DNA from 4 places in the Streptomyces sp. MST-110588 genome. Region 2 is predicted to be linked to each of the others. Evidence: riboswitches for the same ligand, from Rfam matches in the RefSeq annotation. Region 2 holds a riboswitch; each other region holds the start of a gene.
The links. Region 2 has a riboswitch for cobalamin ahead of KGS77_RS26155 (prenyltransferase/squalene oxidase repeat-containing protein). Riboswitches for the same ligand answer to the same signal wherever they lie in the genome.

Region 1 (7,079 bases), 3.4 Mb from region 2:
CGACGTGGGCCTGCCGATGCTGATGCTCTCCCGGCACTCCCTGGACAAGGACGGCAGGCCGGTGGAGTGGGTACGGTCGGTCTACCGGGGCGACCGCTACAAGTTCGTCGCCCGCCTCCAGCGCCCGGCCGGCTGAGGGACGTACGGGCTCCTGCGCGTACGGGCCCGTGCATCTGCGGGACGCCCCGCGCACCGCCCGGCCACGCCACCGTACGGGGCGGGGCGCGGCACCCTTCCCCGCCCCGTGGTTCCTGCTCTACGGTCCTTGCGTCGTCGTCGACGGGAGGACGTCCGGTGCGCACCGCGAACGCTGCCAGTCCCGCACACCCCGGCGAACCGCGAAGTCCCCGCCGCCCCGGGGCGATCGCCGGCTGGGCCGCCGTCGCCCTGCTCGGCGCCACCGGCTGGACCCTGCTCGCCCTCTCCCGCGGCGAGACGGTCTCGGCCGCCTGGATGGTCGCCGCCGCGCTGGGCTCGTACGCCATCGCCTACCGCTTCTACGCGCGCTGGATCGCCCGGCGCGCGCTGCGGGTGGACGCGACCCGGGCGACCCCGGCCGAGCGCCTCAACGACGGCGTCGACTTCCACCCCACCGACCGCCGGGTGCTGCTGGGCCACCACTTCGCGGCCATCGCGGGCGCCGGCCCGCTGGTCGGCCCGGTGCTCGCCGCGCAGATGGGCTATCTCCCCGGCACCATCTGGATCATCGCCGGTGTCATCTTCGCGGGCGCCGTACAGGACATGGTGGTGCTGTTCTTCTCCACCCGGCGCGACGGCAGGTCGCTGGGGCAGATGGCGCGCGAGGAGATCGGCCCGTTCGGCGGCGCGGCGGCGCTGCTCGCGGCCTTCGCCATCATGATCATCCTGCTCGGGGTGCTGGCGCTGGTCGTCGTCAACGCCCTCGCCCAGTCCCCCTGGGGCACGTTCTCCCTCGCCATGACCATCCCCATCGCCCTGCTGATGGGCTTCTACCTGCGGGTCCTGCGTCCGGGGAGGGTCACCGAGGTCTCCCTGATCGGCGTGGCGCTGCTGCTGCTCGCGCTGGTGGCGGGCCGCTGGGTGGCGCAGTCCTCCTGGGCGGACGCCTTCACCCTGAAGCCCGGGACACTGGTGATCTGGCTGGTGGCGTACGGGTTCATCGCCTCCGTACTGCCCGTGTGGACGCTGCTGGCACCGCGCGACTACCTCTCCACCTTCCTGAAGATCGGCACGATCGGGCTGCTGGCGGTGGGCGTGCTGATCGCCCTGCCGGACCTGCGGATGGACGCGGTGACCCACTTCGCCGGCCGCGGTGACGGGCCGGTCTTCGCCGGGGCGCTGTTCCCCTTCGTCTTCATCACCATCGCCTGCGGCGCGCTCTCCGGCTTCCACTCGCTGATCTCCTCCGGCACCACACCCAAGATGATCCAGAAGGAGACCCAGATCCGGATGATCGGCTACGGCTCCATGCTGATGGAGTCGTTCGTGGCGGTCATGGCGCTGGTGGCCGCGTGCATCATCGACCCGGGCCTGTACTTCGCGATGAACGCCCCCTCGGGAGTCATCGGGGAGACCGTACGGTCGGCCTCACAGGCGGTGGCGCACCTGGGATACACCATCTCCCCCGAGCAGTTGGCCGCCGCGGCCAAGGCGGTGGAGGAGCACACCCTGCTGTCCCGTACGGGCGGCGCGCCCACCCTGGCCATCGGTGTGGCGGAGATCTTCTCCCGGGTCGTGGGCGGCAGCGGGACGAAGGCGTTCTGGTACCACTTCGCGATCATGTTCGAGGCGCTGTTCATCCTGACGGCGCTGGACGCGGGCACCCGCGTGGGCCGCTTCATGCTCCAGGACATGCTCGGCAACCTCTACCGCCCCTTCCGCCGGGTGAGCTGGAAGCCGGGCGCCTGGCTGACCAGCGCCGCCGTGGTCGCCCTGTGGGGCTACTTCCTGTGGGTGGGGGTCCATGAACCGCTCGGCGGGATCAACCAGCTCTTCCCCGTCTTCGGCATCGCCAACCAGTTGCTGGCGGCTGTGGCGCTGGCCGTCTGCACCACCCTGCTGGTGAAGTCAGGCCGCCTGAAGTGGGCCTGGATCACCGGTGTTCCGCTCCTGTGGGACGCGGCGGTGACGCTCACCGCGAGCTGGCAGAAGGTCTTCTCCGGCGACCCGCGCGTCGGCTTCTTCACCCAGCGCTCGGTCTACCAGGACGCCATCGACGCCGGGAAGGTCCTGCCGCCCGCCAAGACCATGGACGACATGCACACCGTGGTCACCAACTCCACGGTGGACGGCGTGGTCTCGGCGGTGCTCGCGCTGCTGATCGTGGTGGTCATCGCGGACGCCGCGCGGGTGTGCGTGAGGCATGTACGCAACCCCGGCGCGACACGGCTGAGCGAGGCGCCGTACGTCGCCTCGCGGATCACCGCACCGGCCGGGCTGGTCGCCTCCAGGCGGGAGAAGGAGGCGGGGGCCGAACTCACGGCAGCGGAAAGGCGGGCGCCATGACGGCCCCGCCGCGCCGATAGTTGCCGTACCGATATACGGACAGGTAGTGACGCGCGCCACGGCCCTGGCCTAGATTTCCTGCCCATCACGCGGAAGATCGCAAAGGGAACGCCGGGAAACACCAGGGAACGGAGCCACGGCCATGCCAGAGCCAGCGGTAACACCACATTCCGGCCCGGGACCCGGCTTTGGCCGCGGACCGGTCGTCACCCCCTCGCGCGTGGTGGCCGGGCTGTGCCTGCTGGCTCCGTTCGTGGCGATGCTGTGGGTCGGCTCGTACGCGAAGGTGGAACCCACGCTCGCCGGCATCCCGTTCTTCTACTGGTACCAGATGCTGTGGGTGCTGATCTCCACCGCGCTCACCGCGGTCGCCTACCAGCTCGTACGGCGTGAGCAGCGCGCCCGCAAGCAAGGCGGGGCGCGGTGAAGGACGGCGTCAACGGCGTCGCGCTCGCCGTCTTCATCTTCTTCTTCCTGGCCGTGACGGTCATGGGCTTCATGGCCGCGCGCTGGCGCCGCGCCGAGCAGTCGGACAACCTCGACGAATGGGGCCTGGGCGGACGCAGTTTCGGCACCTGGGTGACCTGGTTCCTGCTGGGCGGCGACCTCTACACCGCGTACACCTTCGTGGCCGTACCGGCGGCGATCTACGCGGCGGGCGCGGCGGGCTTCTTCGCGGTCCCCTACACGATCCTCGTCTACCCGCTGATCTTCACCTTCCTGCCCCGCCTGTGGTCGGTGTCGCACAAGCACGGGTACGTCACCACCTCGGACTTCGTACGCGGCCGGTTCGGCTCCAAGGGCCTGTCGCTGGCCATCGCACTGACCGGCATCCTCGCCACGATGCCCTACATCGCCCTCCAACTGGTCGGCATCCAGGCCGTACTGGACGTGATGGGCGTCGGGGGCGGCGAGAACACCAACTGGTTCGTCAAGGACCTGCCGCTGCTGATCGCCTTCGGTGTGCTGGCCGCGTACACCTACTCTTCGGGACTGCGCGCGCCCGCACTGATCGCCTTCGTCAAGGACGGGCTGATCTACCTGGTCATCGTGGTCGCCGTCATCTACATCCCGATCAAGCTCGGCGGCTTCGACCAGATCTTCCACGCGGCGGGCAAAGCCTTCGAACAGACCAGCCCGGCCACCGGGAAACCGCGCGGCGAGCTGGTCAGCGGCCCCAACGCGCAGTGGGCGTACGCGACATTGGCCCTCGGCTCGGCCCTGGCACTGTTCATGTACCCCCACTCCATCACCGCCACCCTTTCCTCCCGCAGCCGCGAGGTCATCCGCCGCAACACCACCATCCTGCCGCTGTACTCCCTGATGCTGGGCCTGCTGGCACTGCTCGGCTTCATGGCCATCGCGGCCGGGATCAAGGTCACCAACGGCCAGTTGGCGATCCCGCAGCTCTTCGAGTCGATGTTCCCCGACTGGTTCGCGGGCGTGGCGTTCGCCGCGATCGGCATCGGCGCGCTGGTCCCCGCGGCCATCATGTCGATCGCCGCCGCCAACCTCTTCACCCGCAACATCTACAAGGACTTCCTCAAGCCGGGCGCCACCCCCGCCCAGGAGCACAAGGTCGCCAAACTCGTCTCGCTGCTGGTGAAGGTCGGCGCGCTGGTCTTCGTCCTGACCATGGACAAGACGGTCGCGATCAACTTCCAGTTGCTCGGCGGCATCTGGATCCTGCAGACCATGCCCGCGCTGGTCGGCGGCCTGTTCACCCGCTGGTTCCACCGCTGGGCCCTGCTGGCCGGCTGGGCGGCCGGCATGGTGTACGGCACGGCCGCGGCGTACGGGGTGGCCAGCCCCACCCAGAAGCACTTCGGCGGCTCCAGCACCGAGATCCCCGGGACCGGCGAGATCGGCTACATCGGCCTGACGGCCTTCGTCCTGAACGTCGTGGTGACCGTGGTCCTCACCCTCGTCCTGCGCGCCCTGAAGGCCCCGGCCGGCACCGACGAGACGCGCCCGGAGGACTACACCGCCGACGCGGGCGACCCCGGCGTCCAGGTCGACCTCCCGCCGGCCACAGCGGGAGTCCCGGCGGGCCACTGACCCGCGACCGCACCCGAACGGGCCGCCGCACCCAAGAGGTACGGCGGCCCGCCCCTGTGGACCAGGTGTCCCGCTACCGCCGCGCTCGTTCCACGGTTTCCGGATCACCGAGTGGGGCCCCGATGGCCGACGGAAGGCATCCGGAGCCAATACCGTCTCCCGGGTCACGGTCAACGCGCGCGAGGGCCGCCGCGTCCGCAATACGCCCGCTGCATCAGGCGCGGCCACATCGCCGCTCCGGCGCAACTGTGGGAATACCGCACCAAGACAGCAGGAAGTTCCCGGGAGAACGACACAAGATATGGGGCTGCGTGCGGGGCGCGGCACAAGATGTATGCTCGTGCTCGCTGTCGTCGCAGGGGAATCCGGTGCGAATCCGGAACTGTCCCGCAACGGTGTACGAGTGCGTATTTAAGCACCCGCGAGTCCGAGGACCTGTACGACGGTACGCCCGCGCCACCACCGGCGCGGCCGTTGACGTCCGGGCCTCGTGGGTTGGGCCGGTGGACGCTGCGCGGTGTGCCCGCGCCCCGGCACGTCCGGGAGCGCCGCCACGCCCGTACGCGCCCCGCGCCCCCTCCCTCAAGGCCCCCGCCGAGTGAGGGAGAGCAGCACGTGACCATCGCGCCAACGGAGCCCGCTTCAGCCGCCGAGGTCGACCGGCCCGCGAAGGCCACGGACGCCGCGCCCGGCCCCCAGGGACCGCAGGACGCCCGGACGGCCGGCGACGGGCCCGGCGCCGCGCTGCTGCGTACCCTCACCGACCTCACCGCCGACCTGACCGCCACCGACCCCGGAAAGGTCGCCGCCGCCGCGCTGCGGGGCCGCCACGCCGGCTCCGACGAGGCCGAGCTGAGGTCGCTGGCCATGGAGGCGGCGGCCGGCCTGATCGGTGACGAGCCGCAGTACTCCAAGCTCGCCGCCCGGCTGCTGACCCTGGCCATCGCGGAGGAGGCGGCCGAGGAGGGGGCGGTCGCCTTCTCCGCCTCCGTCGCCACCGGCCACCGCGAGGGCCTGATCGGCGACGAGACGGCCGCGTTCGTACGGACCCACGCGGCCCGACTGGACGCGCTGGTCGAGCAGGCGCTGGCGGACGGCGCGGACGACCGCTTCGGCTACTTCGGGCTGCGCACCCTGTACTCGCGCTACCTGCTGCGCCACCCGATCTCCCGCCGGGTCATCGAGACCCCGCAGCACTTCCTGCTGCGGGTGGCCTGCGGCCTGGCCGAGGACGACAGCGAGCGGGCGCTGGCGGACGTCGCCGAGCTGTACCGCCTGACCAGCACGCTGTCCTACCTGCCGTCCTCCCCCACGCTGTTCAACTCCGGCACCCGGCACCCGCAGATGTCCTCCTGCTATCTGCTGGACTCCCCGCTGGACGAGCTGGACTCGATCTACGACCGCTACCACCAGGTCGCCCGGCTCTCCAAGCACGCCGGCGGCATCGGCCTGTCCTACTCCCGGGTGCGCGCCCGCGGTTCGCTGATCCGCGGCACCAACGGGCACTCCAACGGCATCGTGCCGTTCCTGCGCACCCTGGACGCCTCGGTCGCGGCCGTCAACCAGGGCGGCCGGCGCAAGGGCGCGGCCTGCGTCTACCTGGAGACCTGGCACGCCGACATCGAGGAGTTCCTCGAACTGCGCGACAACACGGGCGAGGAGGCCCGGCGCACCCACAACCTGAACATCGCGCACTGGATCCCGGACGAGTTCATGCGCCGGGTGGAGGCCGACGCCGACTGGTCGCTGTTCTCCCCCGTCGACACCCCGGAGCTGGTGGACCTGTGGGGCGAGGAGTTCGACGCCGCGTACCGCAGGGCCGAGGCCGAGGGCAAGGCCGTCAAGCAGGTCCCGGCCCGGGTCCTGTACGCCCGGATGATGCGCACCCTGGCGCAGACCGGCAACGGCTGGATGACGTTCAAGGACGCCGCCAACCGCACCGCCAACCAGACCGCCGAGCCCGGCCGGGTCGTGCACTCCTCCAACCTGTGCACCGAGATCCTTGAGGTCACCGACGACGGCGAGACGGCCGTGTGCAACCTCGGCTCGGTCAACCTGGCCGCCCACCTGGGCGACAACGGCGAGATGGACTGGGAGCGGCTGGACGCCACCGTCCGTACGGCCGTCACCTTCCTCGACCGTGTCGTGGACATCAACTTCTACCCGACCGAGCAGGCCGGCGCCTCCAACTCCCGCTGGCGCCCGGTGGGTCTGGGCCTGATGGGCCTCCAGGACGTCTTCTTCCGGCTGCGGCTGCGCTTCGACTCCCCCGAGGCCAAGGAGCTGTCCACCCGTATCTCCGAGCGCATCATGCTCGCCGCGTACGAGGCGTCCGCCGACCTCGCCGAGCGGCACGGCCCGCACCCGGCCTGGTCCGCGACCCGTACGGCCCGCGGCGTGCTGCACCCCGACCACTACCCGAACGCCGAGCCGCGCTGGGCGGACCGCTGGGACGCGCTGCGGACCCGTATCGCGGCGACCGGGATGCGCAACTCGCTGCTGCTGGCGATCGCGCCGACCGCCACCATCGCCTCCAT
Region 2 (7,079 bases):
TGGCGACGAAGACGATGCCGGCGATCCACCACGGCTGGATGCCGCCCTCGTCGTCCTTGGCGTCCTTGGCGTCCTTCTCGGCCGTGGCGGACGGCTCGGCGCTGCCGGCCGGCTCGGGACCGGTGGCGTTGAGCTGTGCCACCAGGTCCGCACCGCCGAAGTGGCGCGGATCGGCGCCGGTGGCGTGCGCGGCCAGGACGAGCTGGGCGTACGCGGCCGGACCGCCCTCCTTCGCCCAGGCCGCGGAGTTCTTCTCCAGCCACTTCAGCGGCGGCTGCGCGGCGTCGCCGTGGGAGCCCGCGGCGAGCGCGACGACCGCGTCGGCGGTGTTGCCGACGTCGGGCTGGTCGCCGGCGCCCGGCATCGCGGACTTCAGGTGGTGGTCGTTCTTGTCGAGCACCGAGACGAGGTACGCGGCGGCGCCCTGCGCGGCCCGCTCGGCTCCCTCCTTGCCGCCCTTGCCGGACTTGTCCGCCTTGTCGGAGCCCTCGCAGGACAGGCCCTTGACCGGCTCCTCGACGTCCTTGCCGGCCGGGTCGACGACATAGCCCTTGCCCAGCCCGCCGAGCGCGGCTGCCGCCGTCGCGTCGTCGTTCGCGGTGAGCTTGCCGTCCTTGGGCTGGAAGGCGAACGCGCCGCGCTGCCCCTCCTCGGCGTCCTTCGCGTCACAACCGATCTGGAAGGTGACCAGTGCGTCGTACGGGCTCTTGCCGCCCTTCTTGGACGTCACCGACTCCGGCTTCTCGCCCGCCGCGGCCAGCGCGCCGATCACGACCGAGGTGGAGTTGGTGTCCCCGGGCGAGCCCGGCATCGAACTCCAACTGCCGTCGTCGTTCTGGACGGACTTCAGCCACGCCACGGCCTTGCCCACCGCGTCACCGTGCCCGCCGAGCGCCGCCAGCGCCTGCACCGCGGCGGCCGTCTGGTTGGTGTCCCGCATCGTCTTTCCGTCACACGCCTTGGCGGGGTCCGGGCGGAACGCCGCGAAGGAACCGTCGGAGCACTGCTGCCCGACGAGCCAGTCGACGGCCGGCCGCGCCGGGCGGACGCCCACCGTGTGCTGGGCGAGCAGCGCCAGCGACTGCCGCCACACCCCGTCGTACTGCGGGTCCTTGCTGCCGTACAGCCCCTGGGGCAGCTTCGGTGAGGGGGAGGCGGACGCGGCGGGGGTGTCGGCGGACGCGGCGGGCGCGCCGGCCGCGCACAGTACGGCGGCGGTGGCCAGCGCCGCGGCGCCGCGGCGCGCCAGTACGGCGGGGGAGGGGGCCATGGGGGCCATCGGGTCGGTGCCTCTCGGGTCAGTTCACAGCGGTGGGCGCGCGGCCACGCTCGGTCACCCATCCGCGCCGGTCACTGACCGGACACGGTGGCACCGGGCTCAGCCCCGCATAGAGCCCGCGTCATCACCCCGGCCGGATCGGCGCGCGTGCCGGGCGGCAGGCGCGCCGATCCGGCCGGGATGTGGGACACAGACTCTTACCTCGACGGTGCCGCACCCCGGTCGTGCGTACGCGGTGCGTGGCGCGGCCGGTGGCGGGAGCCTTGGCCGTTCCCTGTCAGGCGCTCCGGCTCGTACGGGCCGCAGGCGTACGGCGGTCCCGGCCGGCGGACGGTGTCGTGCCGTCGCGCCGGGGGCTGCTCGTACGTACGTCCCGGACTCACGGTTGCGGGTCAGCGCCGGATTTCCACCGGCTTCCCCCGATCGGGTACGGATGAAACGGATGAAGTTGTCCCGCACACCCTAACCAACGGGCCGGGGGGCGGAGCCCCGGCGTGCGGCGGCGACTGCGCGGCGACTGCGCGCAGACGTGTGGTGGCTGCCTGGCGACCGGGCCGTGACGGCGCGGCGACCGTGCCGTACGGCCTGCCGGCGCCTTGCGCACGCCTCGCGCACGCCTTCCGTACGACCCGCACAGCTCATACGGCCTGGTAGGTGACGGGGTCGGCGGAGCCCGGGACCGGCTCGGCCAGCCCCCGCTTCACCAGGTGGCGCAGGTGCGCCTGGGCCTCGGAGACCGCGATGGTGCGGGAGGCGTGCGGAATCCGGTCCCAGGGGCGGTTCCACTTCATCTTCTCGGCGAGCTGCCAGGGAGTGAGCGGAACCGAGAGCAGTGCTCTCAGGCCGGACAGCCGCTCCGCGTGGTGGGCGATGAGCTCGCGGACACGCCCGGCCGTGTCCGTGAAAGGGTGCTGATGGGCGGGCAGCACCTCGGCCGGGGCGAGCCGGGCGACGCGCTCCAGCGAATCGAGGTAGTCGCCGAGCGGGTCGGCGCCCGGCACTTCGCTCTCCGGATCGCCGCCGTCATCGCCGTCCGGGTGCTCGTACAGGCCGTCCGGGTCCTCGTACAGCCCGATGTGCGGGCTGATGCCCGGCAGCAGATGATCACCGGAGAAGAGCCGGCCGCCACGAGTCACCCCGCCGCCCTCCTCCAGATGCAGGCACACATGACCCGGCGTGTGCCCGGGCGTCCAGACGGCGCGCAGCCGGCGCCCCGGCAGGTCCAGCAGCTCCCCGGGAACGATCTCGCGGTCGGGCAGGGCGGCCCGCAGCCCCGGCAGCGACCGCCCCCGCCCCTCGGCACGCGCCTGCCGCAGCGGCGCCAGGTGGGATTCGGGCGCGCCGGCCGCCGCGAGCCTGGCCGTCAGGTGGTCCAGCCACCGTCCCGGACCGGCCTCCCGGGTACGGCGTACGACGGCCGCGTCGGCGGCGTGCATCGCGATCCAGGCGCCGGAGGTCTCCCGTACCCTGCCGGACAGCCCGTGGTGGTCCGGATGGTGGTGGGTGATCACCACCCCGTGGATGTCTGTCGCGTCGAACCCGCAGGCGCCGATGCCGGCAGTCAGCGTGTCCCAGGAGCGGGGGTCGTCCCATCCGGTGTCGACGAGCACCGGCCCGCGGTCGGTCTCCAGCAGATGGACGAGGGTGTGGCCGAGCGGGTTGTCGGGGATGGGGACGGCGATGCTCCACACCCCGCCCCGGTGATCGGTCACCTGCCCGGTCGCCGTGTCGGTCACCTCATCGACCGGCTCCCCGGTCACCTCATCGGCCGGCTGCCCGGTCACCTCGTCGGCCGGCTGCCCGGTCACCTGCGCCATCCCGGCCCCCTCTCGGTGGGACATGCCGCGTGCCGCCCGCGCCGATGCGCGATCCCGGCCCACCACAATGAGAACACGTTTCAACGAGTCCTCGCCCACCCGCCAACCGGCAAGCCACATAAGCGCTTTGTCCGGCTCCACCCCGTGGACTCCTGGAACTGGAACTGATATCAGTTCTGCTGCGGCGTCAGCTCAGCCGCTCCCCAGGACGACGGCACGGCATCACCCACGGCGGCCCACCCGCAGGAGGCGGCGGCGATGAGCGACCTCGGCGACCTTGACCACCAGAGCGACCTCAACCACCAGGGCGACTTGAACCACCACAGCGGCCTGGACCACCACAGCGGCCTCGTCGAGCACGAACAGCTCTTCATAGGCGGCGAGCTGACCGACCCGGCCGGGACGGACACCATCGAGGTCGTCTCGCCGCACACCGAGCAGGTCATCGGCCGCGTCCCGCACGCCTCGCGGGCCGACGTCGACCGCGCCGTGGCCGCGGCCCGTACCTCCTTCGATTCCGGGGTGTGGGCCCGGACGCCGCCGGCGGAGCGGATCGCGGTGGTGACGCGGATCAAGGACGCGTTCGCCGCACGGAGCGAGGAGATCGCCCGGCTCATCAGCGCGCAGAACGGCACCCCGTACACCGCCGGCGTCATGGTGCAGTCGCTGGCCGCGATGATGGTGTGGGACGCGGCGATCACCGTCGCGCGCGACTTCGCGTACGAGGAGCGGCGGGCGGGCGTGCTGGGCCCCCTGCTGGTACGGCGCGAGCCGGCCGGGGTGGTGGCGGCCGTGGTGCCCTGGAACGTCCCGCAGTTCACCGCCGCGGCCAAGCTGGCGCCCGCGCTGCTGGCCGGCTGCTCGGTGGTCCTGAAGGTCTCGCCGGAGACGCCCCTGGACGCGTACGTCCTCGCGGAGATCGCGGCCGGGGCCGGGCTGCCGCCGGGTGTGCTCTCCATCCTCCCGGCGGACCGCGAGGTGAGCGAGTACCTGGTCGGGCACCCTGGGGTGGACAAGGTGTCCTTCACCGGGTCGGTGGCGGCCGGCAAGCGGGTCATGGAGGTCGCCGCGCGCCACCTGGGCCGCGTCACGCTGGAGCTGGGCGGCAAGTCGGCGGCGGTGATCCTGCCGGACGCCGACCTGGACGCGGCGGTCGCCGGCATCGCGCCGTACGCCTGGATGATCAACGGGCAGGCGTGTGTGGCCCAGACCCGCATCCTCGCCCCCCGGGACCGCTACCAGGAGATCGCCGAGCGTTTCACGGCCGTCGCCGCCGCTCTGAAGGTCGGTGATCCGCTGGACCCGGCCACCGAGGTCGGCCCGCTGGTCGCCCACCGGCAGCAGCGGCGCTCCCTGGACTACATCGCCCTCGGCCGCGAGGAGGGTGCCGAGGTCCTCGCGGGCGGTGGCACGCCACCGGAGCAGAAGACGGGCTGGTACGTGGAGCCCACGCTCTTCGGCGACGTCGAGAACTCCATGCGGATCGCCCGTGAGGAGATCTTCGGCCCGGTCGTCTGCCTGCTGCCGTACGAGGACGAGGAGGAGGCGGTCCGGATCGCCGACGACTCCGAGTACGGGCTGTCCGGCTCGGTGTGGACCGCGGACGTCGAGCGCGGCATCGAGGTCGCACGGCGGGTGCGGACCGGTACGTACTCCGTGAACACCTTCGGCATCGACATGCTCGGGCCGTTCGGCGGCTACAAGAACTCCGGCATCGGGCGGGAGTTCGGACCGGAGGGCTTCGGCGAATACCTGGAGCACAAGATGATCCACCTTCCGGCGGGTGCGTGATGGCCGGCCGCTGGCGGGTGGAGGTGGACCGTACGGTGTGTGTCGGCTCGGGCATGTGCGCCGCCACCGCGCCGGGTCACTTCCGGCTCGACGCGACCCGCCGCTCGCAGCCGGTACACCCGGAGACCGAGGCCGCCGAACCGGTCCTGTCGGCGGCCGAGGGCTGCCCGGTCGAGGCCATCACCCTGACCGCGGCGGACTCGGGCGCGGCGGTCTTCCCGCCCGACGACGAGTGAGGCGGTCTTCCCGCCCGACCACGAGTGAGCGGCCGGGGGCCCGGCCGCCGCCCGGCTCCCTCCTGACTCCCTACGCCCGCGTCGCACCTTCTGATCGAAAGTGCGTTCCTCATTGGGTCATGCATTCGAGCGTGCATTCCGTACGTGCGTTCGCGAATGAAGTTACTCATGCGTTCCTCACGGTGAGTTCATGACATGTGCGACTGTCCGTCACCCCGGCGGCGTGGAAATGTCATTGCCACGCCGCCGGGGAGGGGACGATGGATCAGCGATACGAGGTTTACTGTCTCGCCGACAGGTATTTCTACGAGACCCCGGATCGTTTGTCCGCAGGGGCCGGCGGCAGTTCCGCGGAAAGCGGCCCGGACCGCGTACCGCTGTACGAGGCGGCACAGCGCACCGTCCCCGAAGGGTGGCAATGCCGTCTCTCCGGGGAATGGCTCCACGTGAGCCCGGCGAAGGTCCTGGGAGGCGTGGCCGGGGGCGAGGGCGGCGACGGAGCCGTTGACGAAGCCGGTGGCGGGAGCGGCGGCGAGGGGGACGCGCTGCCGGCGGGGCTTCCGGCGCAGGGCTGGAAGATCCATGTGTCGGCCTGTACCGACAACGCCGAGAAGATCGCCGCCAAAGTCTGGGACTACTGCGTGGCGCGTTCCGTCCCCTTCAAATTCGTACCCGGTCCCCGGCCGCTGCACCTGCGGAATTCAAAATACGCCGACCGTGGCTCCAGTGGTAAATTCGCCACCCTCTATCCCGCGGACGAGCGGCAGCTCCACACGATTCTCCGGGAACTCGGCGCGCTGCTGGAGGGCGAGCCGGGCCCGTACATCCTCAGCGATCTGCGCTGGAAGGACGGACCGCTCTACGTCCGTTACGGGGGATTCGCCCGGCGCCATTGTGTCGACGAGAACGGCGCGCTGGTCACCGCCATCGAGGATCCCGAAGGACGGCTGGTCCCCGACCGGCGCGAGCCGGCGTTCCGGCCGCCCTCATGGGTGACCCTGCCCGACTTCCTGACCGAGCAGCTCGCCGCCCGCAACGCCACCACCGTCGCCGACCTGCCCTACAGCATCGAATCCGCCCTCCACTTCTCCAACGGCGGCGGCGTCTACGTCGGCCACGACCGCAGGACCGGCGAGAAGGTCGTGCTGAAGGAAGCCCGGCCGCACGCGGGGCTCGCCTCCGACCGCGCCGACGCGGTCACCCGCCTGGAACGCGAACGGACCGCCCTGCAGCGGCTGTCCGGGCTCGGCGCCGCCCCCGAGGTACGCGACTGGTTCACCCTGGACGACCACCGCTTCCTGGTCATGGAGTTCCTGGAGGGCCGCACCCTCAACTCCTTCTTCGCCGACCGTCACCCGCTGATCGGACCGCGGCCGGACCCCGCCGCGCTCGCCTCGTACACCGCGTGGGCGCTGCGCATCCACGCCGCCGTCCAGGAGACCGTCGCCGCCGTGCACAGCCGGGGCGTGGTCTTCAACGACCTGCACATGTTCAACATCATGGTGGCGCCGGACGAGCGGAGCGTGCGGCTGCTGGACTTCGAGGCCGCCGCGGACATCGGCGAAAACCACCGCCAGGCGCTGGCCCACCCGGGTTTCATCGCCCCGGCGGACCGCTCGGGCTTCGACGTCGACCACTACGCCCTGGCGTGTCTGCGCCTGGCGCTGTTCCTGCCGATGACGACGCTGCTCGTCATCGACCGCGCCAAGGCGGCGCATCTCGCGGAGATCATCGGCGAACAGTTCCCGGACGTGCCGCGGGACTTCCTCGCGGAGGCGGTACGGGTCATCTGCGCGCCGGGTCGTACGGAGACGCCAGGTCGTACGGAGACGGCGGGGCGCAGCGAACCGGTGGCGCGTACGGAACCGGTGGCGCGTGCGGAGGGTGCGCAGCGCTCGGTACGGACCGGGCCGGCGGGGCGGCGCGAGCGGCGCCCGTACCTGCCCTGCGAGCCCG
Region 3 (7,079 bases), 610 kb from region 2:
CGTAGTCGCTCACACAGATGAGCAGCGCCCGGTTCCGTTTGCCACGCGCGTCATATACGGACATCGCGGCTCATCCCTCGCCGGCGCCGCCGCCTTCGTCCGTACCGGCGCGGGGATCCGGGCGCCCGGGGGGCCGGCTGCCGCAGGGCCGGTTGCCGGGCGGCCGGTCTCCCGGCGGTGCGTCGCCGATGTCGCGCAGGCCGCCGCCGTCACCGAGCGCGACGCCGGGCTCCTCGCCGGCGGCGCGCTCCTCGCGGCGCTGTCTGAGCCACTCCCGCAGGGTGATGAGCAGGCTCTTGGTGATCTCGGCGGTGAACGCGCCGGTCACCACCAGGATCAGCTCGTCCGCGCCGATCGCCATGTCCCGGCGCCCGGTGTCCGGCCGGCCCGGCTGTCCGGTCCGTACAGGCCGTCCGGGTTGTCCGGTCCGTACGGGCCGCCCGGGTTGTCCGGTCCGTACGGGCCGCCCGGATTTCTCCGCCCCTTCGAGCCCTTCCGCCCGTTCCGCCCCTTCCGGCCGTTGCCCCTCGTCATCCGACTGTGGCCGCACCACCCACTCGTGTCCCTGGCCGGCCAGCCAGGGCTCGCGCTCCAGCCACGCCTTGAGGTCCTCGATGTCCTGGTGCGGATTGTTGGTGCCCGTGATCCTGAGGCGGAACTCACGGCGGCTTGCACTGTCCGGCATTCCCGGCCCCCTTCCGGCGAGCCCCATCGCCCGCCGTGCACCAGATAGTGACGCGCCAGCGGCGGCACAGGCAACCGTATGTGACGCCCCCCTTACCCTGTGGCGCGCGCCACAGTGCCCACGTACCGGCCTCACCGCAGGTCACAGGCGAGTTGACGGGCCTTCGCGGAGCGTGGTGGACTGCCGGAGCCATTCGGCGACAGATGAGGAAGTCCGGTGAGAATCCGGCGCGGTCCCGCCACTGTCACCGGGGAGCGTTCCTCCAGCGAAGGCCACGGCCCGGCCCGCGCCCGCCTCGGGTGTGCGCGTACGGACTGGAAGGCCGGAGGAGACGCCGATCCGGGAGCCAGGAGACTCTCGTCGCCGTTCACGTCGAACCAGGGCGCGGACCCTGAGTGAGGACACACCGCCATGCCCGGCCGCAGTTCGAGATCCCTTCGTGCCGTACCGTCCCTCCAAGGCGTGACGGCGGCCTGATCCGATGCGTGCCGAACACGCCACGTACGCGTGCGGCGCGGCCCTGGGCTTCCTCGGTGACCTGATCGCGGGCGATCCCCGGCGCGGTCATCCGGTGGCCGCTTTCGGGCGGGCCGCGGGCGCCGTGGAGCGCGGGCTGTGGCGCGACCACCGCGGGTACGGAGCGGTGCACGCCGCGCTGTGCGCCGGCGGGGCCGCCGCCGGGGCCGCGCTGCTGGCCCGTACCGTACGGTCCTCCTCCCGCGCCTCCCTCGCGCTGACCGCCGCCGCCACCTGGGCCGTCCTGGGCGGCACGTCGCTGCGCCGCGAGGCGCGGGCGATCGGCGGCGCGCTGGAGGCGGGCGACCTGGAGGTGGCCCGCGAGCGGCTGCCGCATCTGTGCGGGCGCGACCCCCAGGCGCTGGACGGGCAGCAGATCGCGCGCGCGGTGGTGGAGTCCGTCGCGGAGAACACCTCCGACGCGGTGGTCGGCGCGCTCGTATGGGGCGCGGTGGCCGGTGTGCCGGGGCTGGTGGCCTTCCGGGCGGTGAACACGCTGGACGCGATGGTGGGTCACAAGTCGCCGCGCTACCGGCGCTTCGGCTGGGCGTCGGCCCGGCTGGACGACGTCGCCGGCTGGCCGGGGGCCCGGCTGACGGCGGCCCTGACCGTGCTCGCCGGGCCGGACCGGCGGGGCGCGTGGCGCGCCTGGCGCCAGGACGGCGGGGCCCACCCGAGCCCCAACGCGGGGCCGGTGGAGGCGTCCTTCGCGGGCGCGCTGGGGCTGCGGCTGGGGGCACGCTGGCGTACGGCGGGCGCGTCGAGCACCGGCCGGTGCTCAACGGCGGCGCGGGGCGGGCCGTCGCGGTGCGGGACGTGGAGCGGGCGGTGGCGCTCTCGCGCCGGGTGAGCGCGCTGGCGCTGGCGGTGACCGTCGCGGGGCGGGCCGTGGCCGGTGCGCTGAACGCGCGGCCGGCCGCGAGGAGGCGGTCGTCGTGAGGCGGCGGCCGGCGATGCGCCGGCGCGGGAGCGCGGCCCTGGCCCGCCCCCGGACGCCGGACGGAGCGTACGGGCCGGGCCTGCCCGGCGCGCCCGAGCCGTACGCACCGGGCAGGTCGTACGGGCCGCACGGGCCGGTTCCGGGCAGCCTTGCGGTGGCGGGACGTGATGGTGAGGACATGGCGAGGAGTGCCCTGTGAGCGGTCGCAGTGACCACGACGGCCGAAGCGGCCGGGACAGCGTGAGCAGCCGCGGTACGGCGCCGGGCGGCGCCCTCGGTGGTGGGCTGCTGGTGGCGGGCACCACGTCCGACGCGGGCAAGAGCGTGGTGACGGCCGGCATCTGCCGCTGGCTGTCCCGCAAGGGCGTCCGCGTGGCGCCCTTCAAGGCGCAGAACATGTCGCTCAATTCGTACGTGACGCGCGAGGGCGCGGAGATCGGGCGGGCGCAGGCCATGCAGGCCGCCGCGGCCCGCGTAGAGCCGAGCGCGCTGATGAACCCGGTGCTGCTCAAGCCGGGCGGCGACCGCAGCAGCCAGGTGGTGCTGCTGGGCAAGCCGGTGGGTGAGCTGAGTGCCCGGGGCTACCACGCGGGCCGCCAGGAGCAGTTGTTCGACACCGTCACGGCGTGCCTGGAGGAGCTGCGGCGCACCCACGACGCGGTGATCTGCGAGGGGGCCGGCAGCCCGGCGGAGATCAACCTGCGGCGCACCGACATCGTGAACATGGGCATCGCGCGGGCCGGCAGACTGCCGGTCGTGGTGGTCGGCGACATCGACCGCGGCGGCGTCTTCGCCTCCTTCTTCGGCACCACGGCGCTGCTGTCCAAGGAGGACCAGGCGCTGGTCGCCGGCTACCTCGTCAACAAGTTCCGCGGTGATGTGTCGCTGCTGGAACCCGGGCTGGACATGCTCAAGGGGCTGAGCGGCCGGCCGACGCTGGGCGTGCTGCCCTTCACCCACGGCCTGGGCATCGACGAGGAGGACGGCCTGCGGGTCTCCCTGCGGGGCGCGGTGCGCGAGAGCGTGGTGGCGCCGCCGCACGGCGCGGACGTGCTGCGGGTCGCGGTCGCCGCGGTGCCGCTGATGTCCAACTTCACGGACGTGGACGCGCTGGCCGCCGAACCCGGCGTGGTGGTGCGGTTCGTGGACCGCCCCGAGGAACTGGCCGACGCGGACCTGGTGGTGCTGCCCGGGACCCGCGGCACCGTGCGCGCCCTTCGGTGGCTGCGCGAGCGCGGCCTGGCCGACGCGGTACGGCGGCGGGCCGCCGAGGGCCGCCCGGTGCTGGGCATCTGCGGCGGCTACCAGATGCTGGGCGAGCGCATCGAGGACGAGGTCGAGTCCCGGGCCGGGGTCGTCCAGGGGCTGGGGCTGCTGCCCGTACGCGTACGGTTCGCGGTGGACAAGACGCTGGCCCGGCCGACGGGTCGGGCGCTGGGCGAGCCGGTCGAGGGGTATGAGATCCACCACGGCGTGGCCGAGGTCGACGGCGCGGAGCCCTTCTTGACCGACGGCGCGGGCACCGCCCTGGACGGCTGCCGGTCCGGTGTGGTGTGGGGCACGCACTGGCACGGCTCGCTGGAGAGCGACGCCTTCCGGCGGGCCTTCCTGCGGCGGGTCGCGGCCGACGCGGGCCGGGCGTTCGTGCCCGCTCCCGACACCAGCTTCGCGGCGCTGCGCGAGGAGCAGTTGGACCGCCTCGGCGACCTGATCGAGGAGCACGCGGACACCGACGCGCTGCTGCGGCTCATCGAGGGCGGAGTGCCGGACGGGCTGCCGTTCATACCGCCGGGGGCGCCGTGAGCGGCCCCGGCGGCAACCCCGCGGACGCGGGGACCACAGCAGCGGCCCAGCCAACTGCTCGTGCAGAAGTGGACCACCTCCGCTCAGGCGGAGCCGAGGCTGCGAGATCGCTCCCCGGCGCCCGTAGTTCGGCCGGCAGTCTTCGCAAGCCACTCGAAGGAGTGATCGGCACGTGACCAACCCCTACCCCTTCACCGCGATCGTCGGCATGGACGACCTGCGGCTGGCGCTGCTGCTGAACGCGGTCTCACCGGCCGTGGGCGGCGTGCTCGTCCGCGGCGAGAAAGGCACCGCCAAGAGCACCGCCGTCCGGGCGCTCGCCTCGCTGCTGCCGCACGTCGACGTCGTGCCCGGCTGCCGTTTCTCCTGCGCCCCGGCCGCGCCGGACCCTGGCTGCCCGGACGGGCCGCACGAGCAGACAGGTGCCGGCGTCGAGCGCCCCGCCAAAATGGTCGAACTCCCCATCGGCGCGTCCGAGGACCGGCTCGTCGGCGCGCTGGACATCGAGCGAGCGCTGTCGGAGGGCGTGAAGGCCTTCGAGCCGGGCCTGCTGGCGGAAGCGCACCGCGGCGTGCTGTACGTCGACGAGGTCAATCTGCTCCATGACCACCTCGTGGACTCCTTGTTGGACGCCGCCGCCATGGGCGCCTCCTACGTGGAGCGCGAAGGCGTCTCCGTACGGCACGCGGCGCGCTTCCTGCTGGTGGGGACGATGAACCCCGAAGAGGGTGAGCTGCGCCCGCAGTTGCTGGACCGCTTCGGCCTGACGGTGGAGGTCGCGGCCTCCCGCGAGCCGGACCAGCGGGTCCAGGTCGTACGGCGCCGGCTGGACTACGACGCCGACCCGGCCGGCTTCGCCGCGCGCTGGGCCACGGAGGAAGAGGCGCTGCGGGACCGTATCGCCGCCGCCCGCGCCCTGCTGCCGTCCGTGGTGCTCGGCGACGCCGCGCTGCGTCAGATCGCCGCGGTCTGTGCCGCGTTCGAGGTGGACGGCATGCGCGCCGACATCGTGATGGCGCGCACCGCCTGCGCGCTGGCGGCGTGGGCGGGCCGTACGGAGGTCCGCGAGGAGGACGTACGGCAGGCCGCGCTGCTGGCCCTCCCGCACCGCCGCCGGCGCAATCCCTTCGACGCCCCCGGCCTGGACGAGGACAAGCTCGACCGGACGCTGGAGGAGTTCGCCGCGGACCAGGACGAGGACGACGGCCCGGAGCCGGACCCGGACGGCGACGGTCCGGACGGGCCCGGCGGACCGGGCGGCGGACAGCCGCCGCAGGACGGTGACGGCGGTACGGACGGGGCACCCGGCGAGGATGCGCGGCCCCCGCACGACCGGCCGCAGCTCCCCGAACAGCCGCCCGCGTCCGGGCCCGACCGCGCTCCGGCGCCGGATGGCCCGCAGGCCCGCTCCGGCCGCCCCGAGGACGCCGGCCAGGCCGGCGCGGACAGCCAGGACGGCCGGGGCGGTGAGAAGGCCGCCGTCGGCGCGGCCGAGCCGTTCAGGACCCGGCGGCTGGACGTGCCGGGCCTGGGCGAGGGCGCCGACGGCCGCCGCTCCCGGGCCCGTACGGCACACGGCCGCACCACCGGCGCCCGCCGCCCCCGGGGCGCGCTGGGCAAACTGCACCTGGCGGCCACCGTCCAGGCCGCCGCCCCGCACCAGCGGGCGCGCGGACGGGCCGGCAGCGGCCTGGTCCTGCGCCGGGACGATCTGCGCGAGGCGGTGCGCGAGGGCCGCGAGGGCAACCTCGTCCTCTTCGTCGTGGACGCCTCCGGGTCGATGGCCGCGCGGCAGCGCATGAGCGCGGTCAAGGGCGCGGTGCTCTCGCTGCTCCTGGACGCCTACCAGCGGCGCGACAAGGTCGGGCTGATCACCTTCCGCGGTACGGGTGCGGAGCTGACGCTGCCGCCGACCTCATCGGTGGAGGCGGGCGCGGCCCGGCTGGAGAAGCTGCCCACCGGCGGCCGTACGCCGCTGTCCGAGGGCCTGCTCAAGGCCCACGAGGTGCTGCGGGTCGAGCGGATGCGGGACCCCTCGCGCCGCCCGCTGCTGGTGGTCGTCACCGACGGCCGGGCGACCGGCGGCCGGGAGCCGCTCCAGCGGTCCTCGCGGGCGGCCCGGCTGCTGGCCGGGGACGGTGTCGCGTCGGTGGTCGTGGACTGCGAGAGCGGGCCGGTACGGCTCGGGCTCGCGGGCGAACTGGCCCGCGACCTGGGGGCCACCGCCGTCACGCTGGAGGAACTGCGCGCGGACAGCGTCTCGGCGCTCGTACGGGACGTACGGCAGGTCCGCGACGTACGCGACGCACACCGCGGCCCGGAGGCGTCGCGGACCCGCCGGACACGGCACGCGGAACACGCACGCAACGTGGAACACACAACGAACGCAGCGCACGCACGTACCGCAGAGCACGCACGCAACGCAGCGCATGTACGGAACGCTCAAGACACCCGGAGGGTCGCGTAATGCCACAGGGACAGCCGTCCGTCGTACCGGACGACGGGCTCACCACGCGCCAGCGGCGCAACCGCCCGCTGGTCCTGGTCCACACCGGCGTCGGCAAGGGCAAGTCCACCGCCGCCTTCGGGCTGGCGCTGCGGGCCTGGAACCAGGGCTGGCCGGTCGGGGTGTTCCAGTTCGTGAAGTCGGCGAAGTGGAAGGTCGGCGAGGAGCGGGCGCTGCGCGTCCTGGGCGACTCCGGCGAGGGCGGCACCGTCGCCTGGCACAAGATGGGCGAGGGCTGGTCCTGGGTGCAGCGCGACCTGGCCTCCAGTGAGGAGGCGGCGCGCGAGGGCTGGGAGCAGGTCAAACGGGACCTCGCCGCCGAGACGTACAAGCTGTACGTACTGGACGAGTTCGCCTACCCGATGCACTGGGGCTGGGTGGACGCGAGCGAGGTCGTCTCGGTGCTGCGGGACCGCCCGGGGACCCAGCACGTGGTCATCACGGGCCGCAACGCCCCGCAGGAGCTGGTCGACTTCGCCGACCTGGTCACCGACATGTCCAAGGTCAAGCACCCGATGGACACGGGCCAGAAGGGCCAGCGGGGCATCGAGTGGTGAGCGCTCCTTCTCCTGCGGCTCAGGTCAGCGTGTGTTCTCGTACGGCTCAGGTGGGCGTGTGTCCTCGTACGG
Region 4 (7,079 bases), 1.9 Mb from region 2:
GGCGGTGTGCAGGGCGGCCCGTGGCGCATCCGCGCCCGCCACCCGTACGACCTGGTGGTCCGCGTCCGCGCTCCCGGCCCACAGCTCCGCGCTCCCGGCCCCCGCTGCGACCAAGGTCACATCGGCGCCGAGCGCGGCCACATCGCCCCGCCCGTCGTCCAGCGCGAACAGGAAGCGCCCGGACAGTGCCGCGGCCTTCGGGGTCGCGCACAGAAGGGTGTCCAGCTCACGCGCCCATACGTGGACGTCCGCCGAGCCCCGCCCGTCCAGTCCGGCCAGCGGCGAGACCAGGACATTGCGGACCCGCTCGTGCTGCTCCGAGGGCAGCAGGCCGGCGCCCCGCAGCAGTTCCGCCAGTTCGCTGCCGCAGCCGTCGCCGAGTCCGCGCAGCTCCACGTTGCCCCGGGAGGTGATCGACAGCCGGGCGTCACCGAGCCGGTCCGCGGCATCGGCCAGCACCGCGACCTGACACGCCGTCAGCATGCCGCCCGGCAGCCGGAGTCGGGCCAGGAAGCCGTCGTCCGCCGGATGCAGCCGCAGCGCGCCGGGGCAGGCGTCACCCCGGTCGCGAATGACCGTTTCGTCCCGCGGTGCGGGCGCTTGTTCGGACAGCGGAGGGCGGGGGGACATGGCGGCGAGCATACCGACGTCCCCGCAGGGTGGACCGCCCCGTACCGGACCGGCAGCCCTTACTATGCAGGTCGGTGGGTCACACGGCCCGCCGGACGCCGCTGACGGCGCCAAGGGAGGAAGCCCGGTGAGAATCCGGCGCGGTCCCGCCACTGTGAACCCGGCCACCCCCGGGTGAGCCAGGAACTCCCGCCGTCTCTTTCACCGCCCGGGGCGCGGACCCCGAGGAAGGGCCCACGCCGCATGATCCTGCTGCTGTCGACGTCCGACACCGACCTGCTCAGCGCCCGCGCGGCCGGCGGCCCCGTGCCGTACCGGCTCGCCAACCCCGCCCGCCTGGACCTCCAAGAGCTGCCCGCACTGCTGGACGGCACCGACCTGGTCGTCGTACGCCTCCTCGGCGGCATCCGCGCCTGGCAGGAGGGGCTGGACCAGCTCCTCGCCCAGGACCGGCCGGTGGTCGTCCTCACCGGTGAACAGGCGCCCGACGCCCAGCTCATGGAGGCGTCGACCGTCCCCATCGGCACCGCGGCCGAGGCGCACGCCTACCTCGCGCACGGCGGCCCCGCCAACCTCGAACAGCTCGCCCGCTTCCTGTCGGACACCGTGCTGCTGACCGGCCACGGCTTCGAGCCGCCGGCGCCCGCCCCCACCTGGGGCGCCCTCCGCCACGACCCCACGCCCGGCGTGCACGTCGCGGCCGACGCCCCGCTCGTCGCGGTGCTCTACTACCGCGCCCACCACATGAGCGGCAACACCGGCTTCGTCACCGCGCTGTGCGAGCAGATCGAGCGGGCCGGCGGCCGGCCGCTGCCGCTGTTCGTCGCCTCGCTGCGGGCCCCCGAGCCCGAGCTGATCGAGGCGCTGCGGCCCGCCGACGCCATCGTCACCACCGTCCTCGCCGCCGGCGGCACCAAGCCCGCCGAGGCGTCGGCCGGCGGCGACGACGAGTCCTGGGACGCGGGCGCGCTGGCCGCCCTGGACGTACCGATCCTCCAGGCCCTGTGCCTGACCGGGCCGCGCAGCGCCTGGGAGGAGAACGACGAGGGGCTCTCGCCGCTGGACGCCGCCAGCCAGATCGCGGTGCCCGAGTTCGACGGCCGGCTGATCACCGTCCCGTTCTCCTTCAAGGAGACAGACGAGGACGGCCTGCCGGTGTACGTCGCCGACCCCGAGCGCGCCGCCCGGGTCGCCGGGATCGCTGTACGCCATGCCCGGCTGCGCCACATCGCGCCCGCCGACAAGCGCCTGGCGCTGGTGCTGTCCGCCTACCCGACCAAGCACTCGCGGATCGGCAACGCGGTGGGCCTGGACACCCCGGCCAGCGCCGTCGCCCTGCTGCGGCGGCTGCGCGAGGAGGGGTACGACTTCGGGCCGCGGACCGGCGAGGAGGCCGTACCGGGCCTGGAGTCCGGGAACGGTGACGAGCTGATCTACGCGCTCATCGATGCGGGCGGCCACGACCAGGAGTGGCTGACCGAGGAACAGCTCGCCCGCAACCCGGTCCGTATCCCGGCCGCCGACTACCGGCGCTGGTACGCCACCCTCCCGCAGGAGCTGCGTGAGCAGGTCGAGGAGCACTGGGGCCCGCCGCCCGGCGAGATGTTCGTGGACCGCAGCCGAAACCCCGAGGGCGACATCGTGCTGGCGGCGCTGCGCCGCGGCAACCTGCTCATCCTCATCCAGCCGCCGCGCGGCTTCGGCGAGAACCCCATCGCGATCTACCACGACCCGGACCTGCCGCCCTCCCACCACTACCTGGCCGCCTACCGCTGGATCGCCGCCCCCCAGGAGGACGGCGGCTTCGGCGCCGACGCCATGGTGCACCTGGGCAAGCACGGCAACCTGGAGTGGCTGCCCGGCAAGAACGCCGGCCTGTCCGCCGCCTGCGGCCCGGACGCGGCCCTCGGCGACCTGCCGCTGATCTACCCCTTCCTGGTCAACGACCCGGGCGAGGGCACCCAGGCCAAGCGCCGGGTGCACGCCACGCTCGTGGACCACCTCGTCCCGCCGATGGCCCGCGCCGAGTCCTACGGCGACATCGCGCGCCTGGAACAGCTCCTGGACGAGTACGCGGCGATCTCCGCCATGGACCCGGCCAAGCTGCCCGCCATCCGCGCCCAGATCTGGACCCTGATCCAGGCCGCCAAGCTCGACCACGACCTCGGCCTTCAGGACCGGCCGGACGACGACGGCTTCGATGACTTCCTGCTGCACGTCGACGGCTGGCTGTGCGAGGTCAAGGACGCCCAGATCCGCGACGGCCTGCACGTCCTGGGCGGCGCCCCCGAAGGCGAGGCGCGCGTCAACCTGGTCCTGGCGATCCTGCGTGCCCGCCAGATCTGGGGCGGCACCTCCTCCCTGCCGGGCCTGCGCGAGGCGCTGGGCCTGGACGAGTCCGCGGCCACCCGTACCGCCGCCGACGACACCGAGGAGCGGGCCCGCGCCCTCGTCCAGGCGATGGACGACGCGAGCTGGGACCTCGCCGCGATCGAGAAGGTCACCGCCGGCCTGCCGGAGGACCGGCGCGAGCCGGTCGCCGCCATCCTCGGCTTCGCGGCCCGCGAGGTCGTCCCCCGCCTCGCCGCCACCACCGACGAGATCGACCACGCCGTGCACGCCCTGCGCGGCGGCTTCGTCCCGGCCGGCCCCTCCGGCTCCCCGCTGCGCGGCCTGGTCAACGTGCTGCCGACGGGCCGCAACTTCTACTCCGTCGACCCCAAGGCCGTCCCGAGCAAGCTCGCCTGGGAGACCGGGCAGGCGCTGGCGGACTCGCTGCTGGAGCGCTACCGCACCGACAACGGCGACTGGCCGACATCGGTCGGGCTCTCCCTGTGGGGCACCAGCGCGATGCGCACCTCCGGTGACGACGTGGCCGAGGCGCTGGCCCTGCTGGGCATCCGCCCCGTATGGGACGACGCCTCCCGCCGGGTCACGGGCCTGGAACCCATCCCGCACCAGGAGCTGGGCCGCCCGCGCATCGACGTCACCCTGCGCATCTCCGGCTTCTTCCGCGACGCCTTCCCGCACGTCATCGGCCTCCTGGACGACGCCGTACGGCTCGCCGCCTCCCTGGACGAGCCCGCCGACGTCAACCACGTACGGGCCCACGCGCAGGCCGACCTGGCCGCGCACGGCGACGAGCGGCGCGCCACCACCCGCATCTTCGGCTCCCGCCCCGGTACGTACGGCGCGGGCCTGCTCCAGCTCATCGACAGCCGCGACTGGCGCACCGACGCCGACCTCGCCGAGGTCTACACGGTCTGGGGCGGCTTCGCCTACGGCCGCGGCCTGGACGGCTGCCCGGCCCGCGAGGAGATGGAGACCGCCTACAAGCGCATCGCGGTCGCGGCCAAGAACACCGACACCCGCGAGCACGACATCGCGGACTCCGACGACTACTTCCAGTACCACGGCGGGATGGTCGCCACCGTACGGGCGCTGAAGGGCACCGCCCCCGAGGCGTACATCGGGGACTCGACCCGCCCGGAGACGGTCCGTACCCGCACGCTGGTCGAGGAGACCTCCCGCGTCTTCCGCGCCCGGGTCGTCAACCCCCGCTGGATCGAGGCGATGCGCCGCCACGGCTACAAGGGCGCCTTCGAACTCGCCGCGACGGTGGACTACCTGTTCGGGTACGACGCGACGACCGGCGTCGTCGCCGACTGGATGTACGACAAGCTCGCCCAGACCTACGTCCTGGACCCGGAGAACCGTGCCTTCCTCCAGGAGGCGAACCCCTGGGCGCTGCACGGCATCGCCGAACGGCTGCTGGAGGCCGAATCCCGCGGCATGTGGGCCGAGCCCGACGCGCGGACGCTCGCCGAGCTGCGCCAGGCGTTCCTGGAGACCGAGGGCGACCTGGAGGGCGGCGCGGACGGCGAGAGCTGAGTGCCGGCAGGTGAGTGTCTGGTGGAGGGGGCCCCGGTAGCCGGGTGAGGCCGGTTCGCTGCCCTGTGCCCCGCAGGTCACGGGTTGCGCAGGGGCGACCGGCCGGTCCGCGCCGTAGTGGCTTTGGCGGTATTTGACGCTGTACGGCGCCCGGGGGCCCTCCGATGGTGGTACGGCGCCTCCGGGCGCCCCGTCAGCAGCGCTGGCACACCGAGTGAGAGGACGTACCGCCCATGGCTCCCGTCCCGGTAAAACCCGGCATCTACAAGATCCACGCGCACATCATCGGTCCGACCTCCCTGGTGACGGCCACCGAGTACGCCACCAAGCACGGCGCTCCCGTCATCACCGACCGCCTCAACCCGCTGCCCATCGAGCAGGAATGGGTCATCCGCCCCCTGGAGAACGTGCCTGGCGCGCCGTACGTGATCCACCTCGCCCATCAGGAGGGCGCGGGCATCGTGGTCCACGAGGACAAGCTCTACGTCAACACCGTGCAGTCCTCGGAATGGGCGAAGTTCACTTTCGAGAAGGTCCTCGGCGGACTCAAGATCCTCTCGGAGAAGGGCCTGGCCTGGCGCTCCGGTCACCGGGGCGCACAGATCGTACTGAGCGCGCCGACGCCGGACTTCCAGGAGACGTGGACCCTGGAGTTCGTGCGGCCGATCGGCGAGTAGCGCGCGGCCGTGCGGGCGTCCGGGCCATGCGGGTGTCCGGGCCGTGTGGCCCGGACGCTTCTGCTCCGCGTGGCCTGGACGCCTCCGCCCGCGTGCTCAGTTCGGCAGCGGGAAGTCCGGCCCCACCGTCAGGGTCACCACGCCCGGCGCCGCCCCCGCTGCCCCGGCCGTCCCGGTGGCCTTGGTACCCGGGAAGCGGGACGCCAGCACCTCGGCCTGGGCCTTGAGCGCGGCGGGAGCGCCGACCTCGGTCCTGGTGACGTTCGCGGGAGCGTTGCCGGTGGCCACGACCGTGAAGCCCAGCCTGCGCACCTGCTCGGCCGCCTTGGCCCCCACGCCCGTACGGCCCGTCCCGTTCAGGACCCGGACCTTCACCGAGCGGGCGGTGATCGGGTTCTTGGACGCCTCGGCCAGCTTCTTCTTGTCCACCTCGCGGTCGTGCGCCAGGTCGCTGAACAACTGGCCGGCCTGTGGGTACTGCCAGATCACATTGGCCTTGTCGGTGGGGACGTCGGCCTCGCGTGAGTAGTTCGGCACGGTCAGGAAAGTCAGCCGGTTGCTGGGGATGTCCTTGACGGTGGAGGCGAGTTCGGACAGCGGCTTGACGCCCGCCAGGTCCTTGTCGGTGGTCAGCGACTTGGTCGCCGAGTCCAGGAACCCGTACAGCGCGGTCGGGCTGGAGAGCTTGGACTGGGCCTTCTCCCCGAGGGCCTTCATGAACTCCTGCTGCCGCCCGATGCGCCCGAGGTCGGAGCCGTCACCGACGCTGTAGCGGGTACGGACGTAGCCCAGCGCCTTCTCGTCGGTGACGTTCTGGCAGCCGGCGTCCATGTCCAGGTGCGCCTTCTTGTCGTGGATGGCGTGCTTGGGACAGACCTCGATGCCGCCCAGCGCGTTGACCATGCCCTTGAAGCCCTGGAAGTCCACCGAGACGAAGTGGTCGATGCGCAGCCCGGTGTTCTTCTCCACGGTCTTGATGGTGCAGGCCGCGGCGTTGGCGATGTCGCCGCTCTCACCGCCGATGGAGAACGCCTCGTTTATCTTGAAGTGGTGCGGCTTGGACATGACGCCCTTGCCCTTGTCGCACGCCGGGATAGGCACCCAGGAGTCACGGGGGAAGGACACGGCGGTGGCCCACTCGCGGTTGGCGGCGATGTGCAGCACCATCAGCGTGTCCGACTGCATGGTCTCCAGGTTCTTGCCGTACTTGGCGTTGGCGCCCGCACGGCTGTCGGAGCCGACCACGAGGATGTTCTTGGACCCGGGGCTGAGGTTGGCGGGCCGGTCGCCGCCGAGCCGGCTGCCGACGTCCGCGCCGTGGATGTTGCTGTCCAAGTGCTGGTAGACCCAGGCGCCGACGCCCGCGGTGACCAGCAGGAGTACGCCGATGACACCGCCGGTCCAGGCCAGGATGCGCCCGCGCCGGGTCATCCGTGCCTTGCCGGCCTTCCGGGATCCGCCGGCCCGGTGGCCCTGGCCGGACGGCCGGCCCCGGTTGGCGGTGCGGGCCGCGGCGCGTGAGGAGGGCGGTCCGGAGCGGCCGGCTTCCGCGGCGCCCGTACGGCCGTGGTGCGCCGCGCTCGTACGGCCGCGGTCCGGTGAGGCCGTACGACCGTGCCCGGAGGAGTCCGTACGTCCGTGACCGGAGGAGTCCGTACGTCCGTAGCCGGACGGTTCCGTACGACCGTGGTCCGCCGGGTTCGTGCGGCCGGGGCCCGCGCCACCTGTGCGGCCGGCTCCCGGAGCGCTCGTACGGTCCGGGCCCGCGGCGCCCTTGCGCCGGCCGGAAGTGCCCCGCCGGGGCCTGTCCCTGTCATGCACGCCAATGGTCCTTCTGGTGCGTCAGATGCCCGCGTTCGGCAGGACGAGCATGCGGTCGGA

Region 1: another riboswitch for cobalamin. It lies ahead of KGS77_RS11070 (ribonucleoside-diphosphate reductase subunit alpha); the one in region 2 lies ahead of KGS77_RS26155 (prenyltransferase/squalene oxidase repeat-containing protein).
Region 3: another riboswitch for cobalamin. It lies ahead of KGS77_RS28825 (cobalamin biosynthesis protein); the one in region 2 lies ahead of KGS77_RS26155 (prenyltransferase/squalene oxidase repeat-containing protein).
Region 4: another riboswitch for cobalamin. It lies ahead of cobN (cobaltochelatase subunit CobN); the one in region 2 lies ahead of KGS77_RS26155 (prenyltransferase/squalene oxidase repeat-containing protein).

Annotation. Positions count from the first base shown of each region.
Region 1 is NZ_CP074380.1:2,537,740-2,544,818, forward strand. It holds gene KGS77_RS11050 (GntR family transcriptional regulator) at 1-136, shown strand, start outside; gene KGS77_RS11055 (carbon starvation CstA family protein) at 364-2,484, shown strand; gene KGS77_RS11060 (DUF3311 domain-containing protein) at 2,627-2,911, shown strand; gene KGS77_RS11065 (sodium:solute symporter) at 2,908-4,542, shown strand; cobalamin riboswitch at 4,866-5,000, shown strand; gene KGS77_RS11070 (ribonucleoside-diphosphate reductase subunit alpha) at 5,158-7,079, shown strand, end outside.
Region 2 is NZ_CP074380.1:5,967,069-5,974,147, forward strand. It holds gene KGS77_RS26155 (prenyltransferase/squalene oxidase repeat-containing protein) at 1-1,270, opposite strand, end outside; cobalamin riboswitch at 1,538-1,737, opposite strand; gene KGS77_RS26160 (MBL fold metallo-hydrolase) at 1,918-3,096, opposite strand; gene KGS77_RS26165 (aldehyde dehydrogenase) at 3,427-4,887, shown strand; gene KGS77_RS26170 (ferredoxin) at 4,887-5,123, shown strand; gene lanKC (class III lanthionine synthetase LanKC) at 5,384-7,079, shown strand, end outside.
Region 3 is NZ_CP074380.1:6,576,319-6,583,397, reverse strand. It holds gene KGS77_RS28835 (caspase family protein) at 1-64, opposite strand, end outside; gene KGS77_RS28830 (hypothetical protein) at 71-685, opposite strand; cobalamin riboswitch at 889-1,042, shown strand; partial or broken gene KGS77_RS28825 (cobalamin biosynthesis protein) at 1,167-2,140, shown strand; gene KGS77_RS28820 (cobyric acid synthase) at 2,382-3,944, shown strand; gene KGS77_RS28815 (putative cobaltochelatase) at 4,117-6,411, shown strand; gene cobO (cob(I)yrinic acid a,c-diamide adenosyltransferase) at 6,411-7,007, shown strand.
Region 4 is NZ_CP074380.1:4,083,408-4,090,486, forward strand. It holds gene cobG (precorrin-3B synthase) at 1-630, opposite strand, end outside; cobalamin riboswitch at 705-840, shown strand; gene cobN (cobaltochelatase subunit CobN) at 874-4,521, shown strand; gene KGS77_RS17940 (hypothetical protein) at 4,755-5,198, shown strand; gene KGS77_RS17945 (LCP family protein) at 5,295-6,629, opposite strand.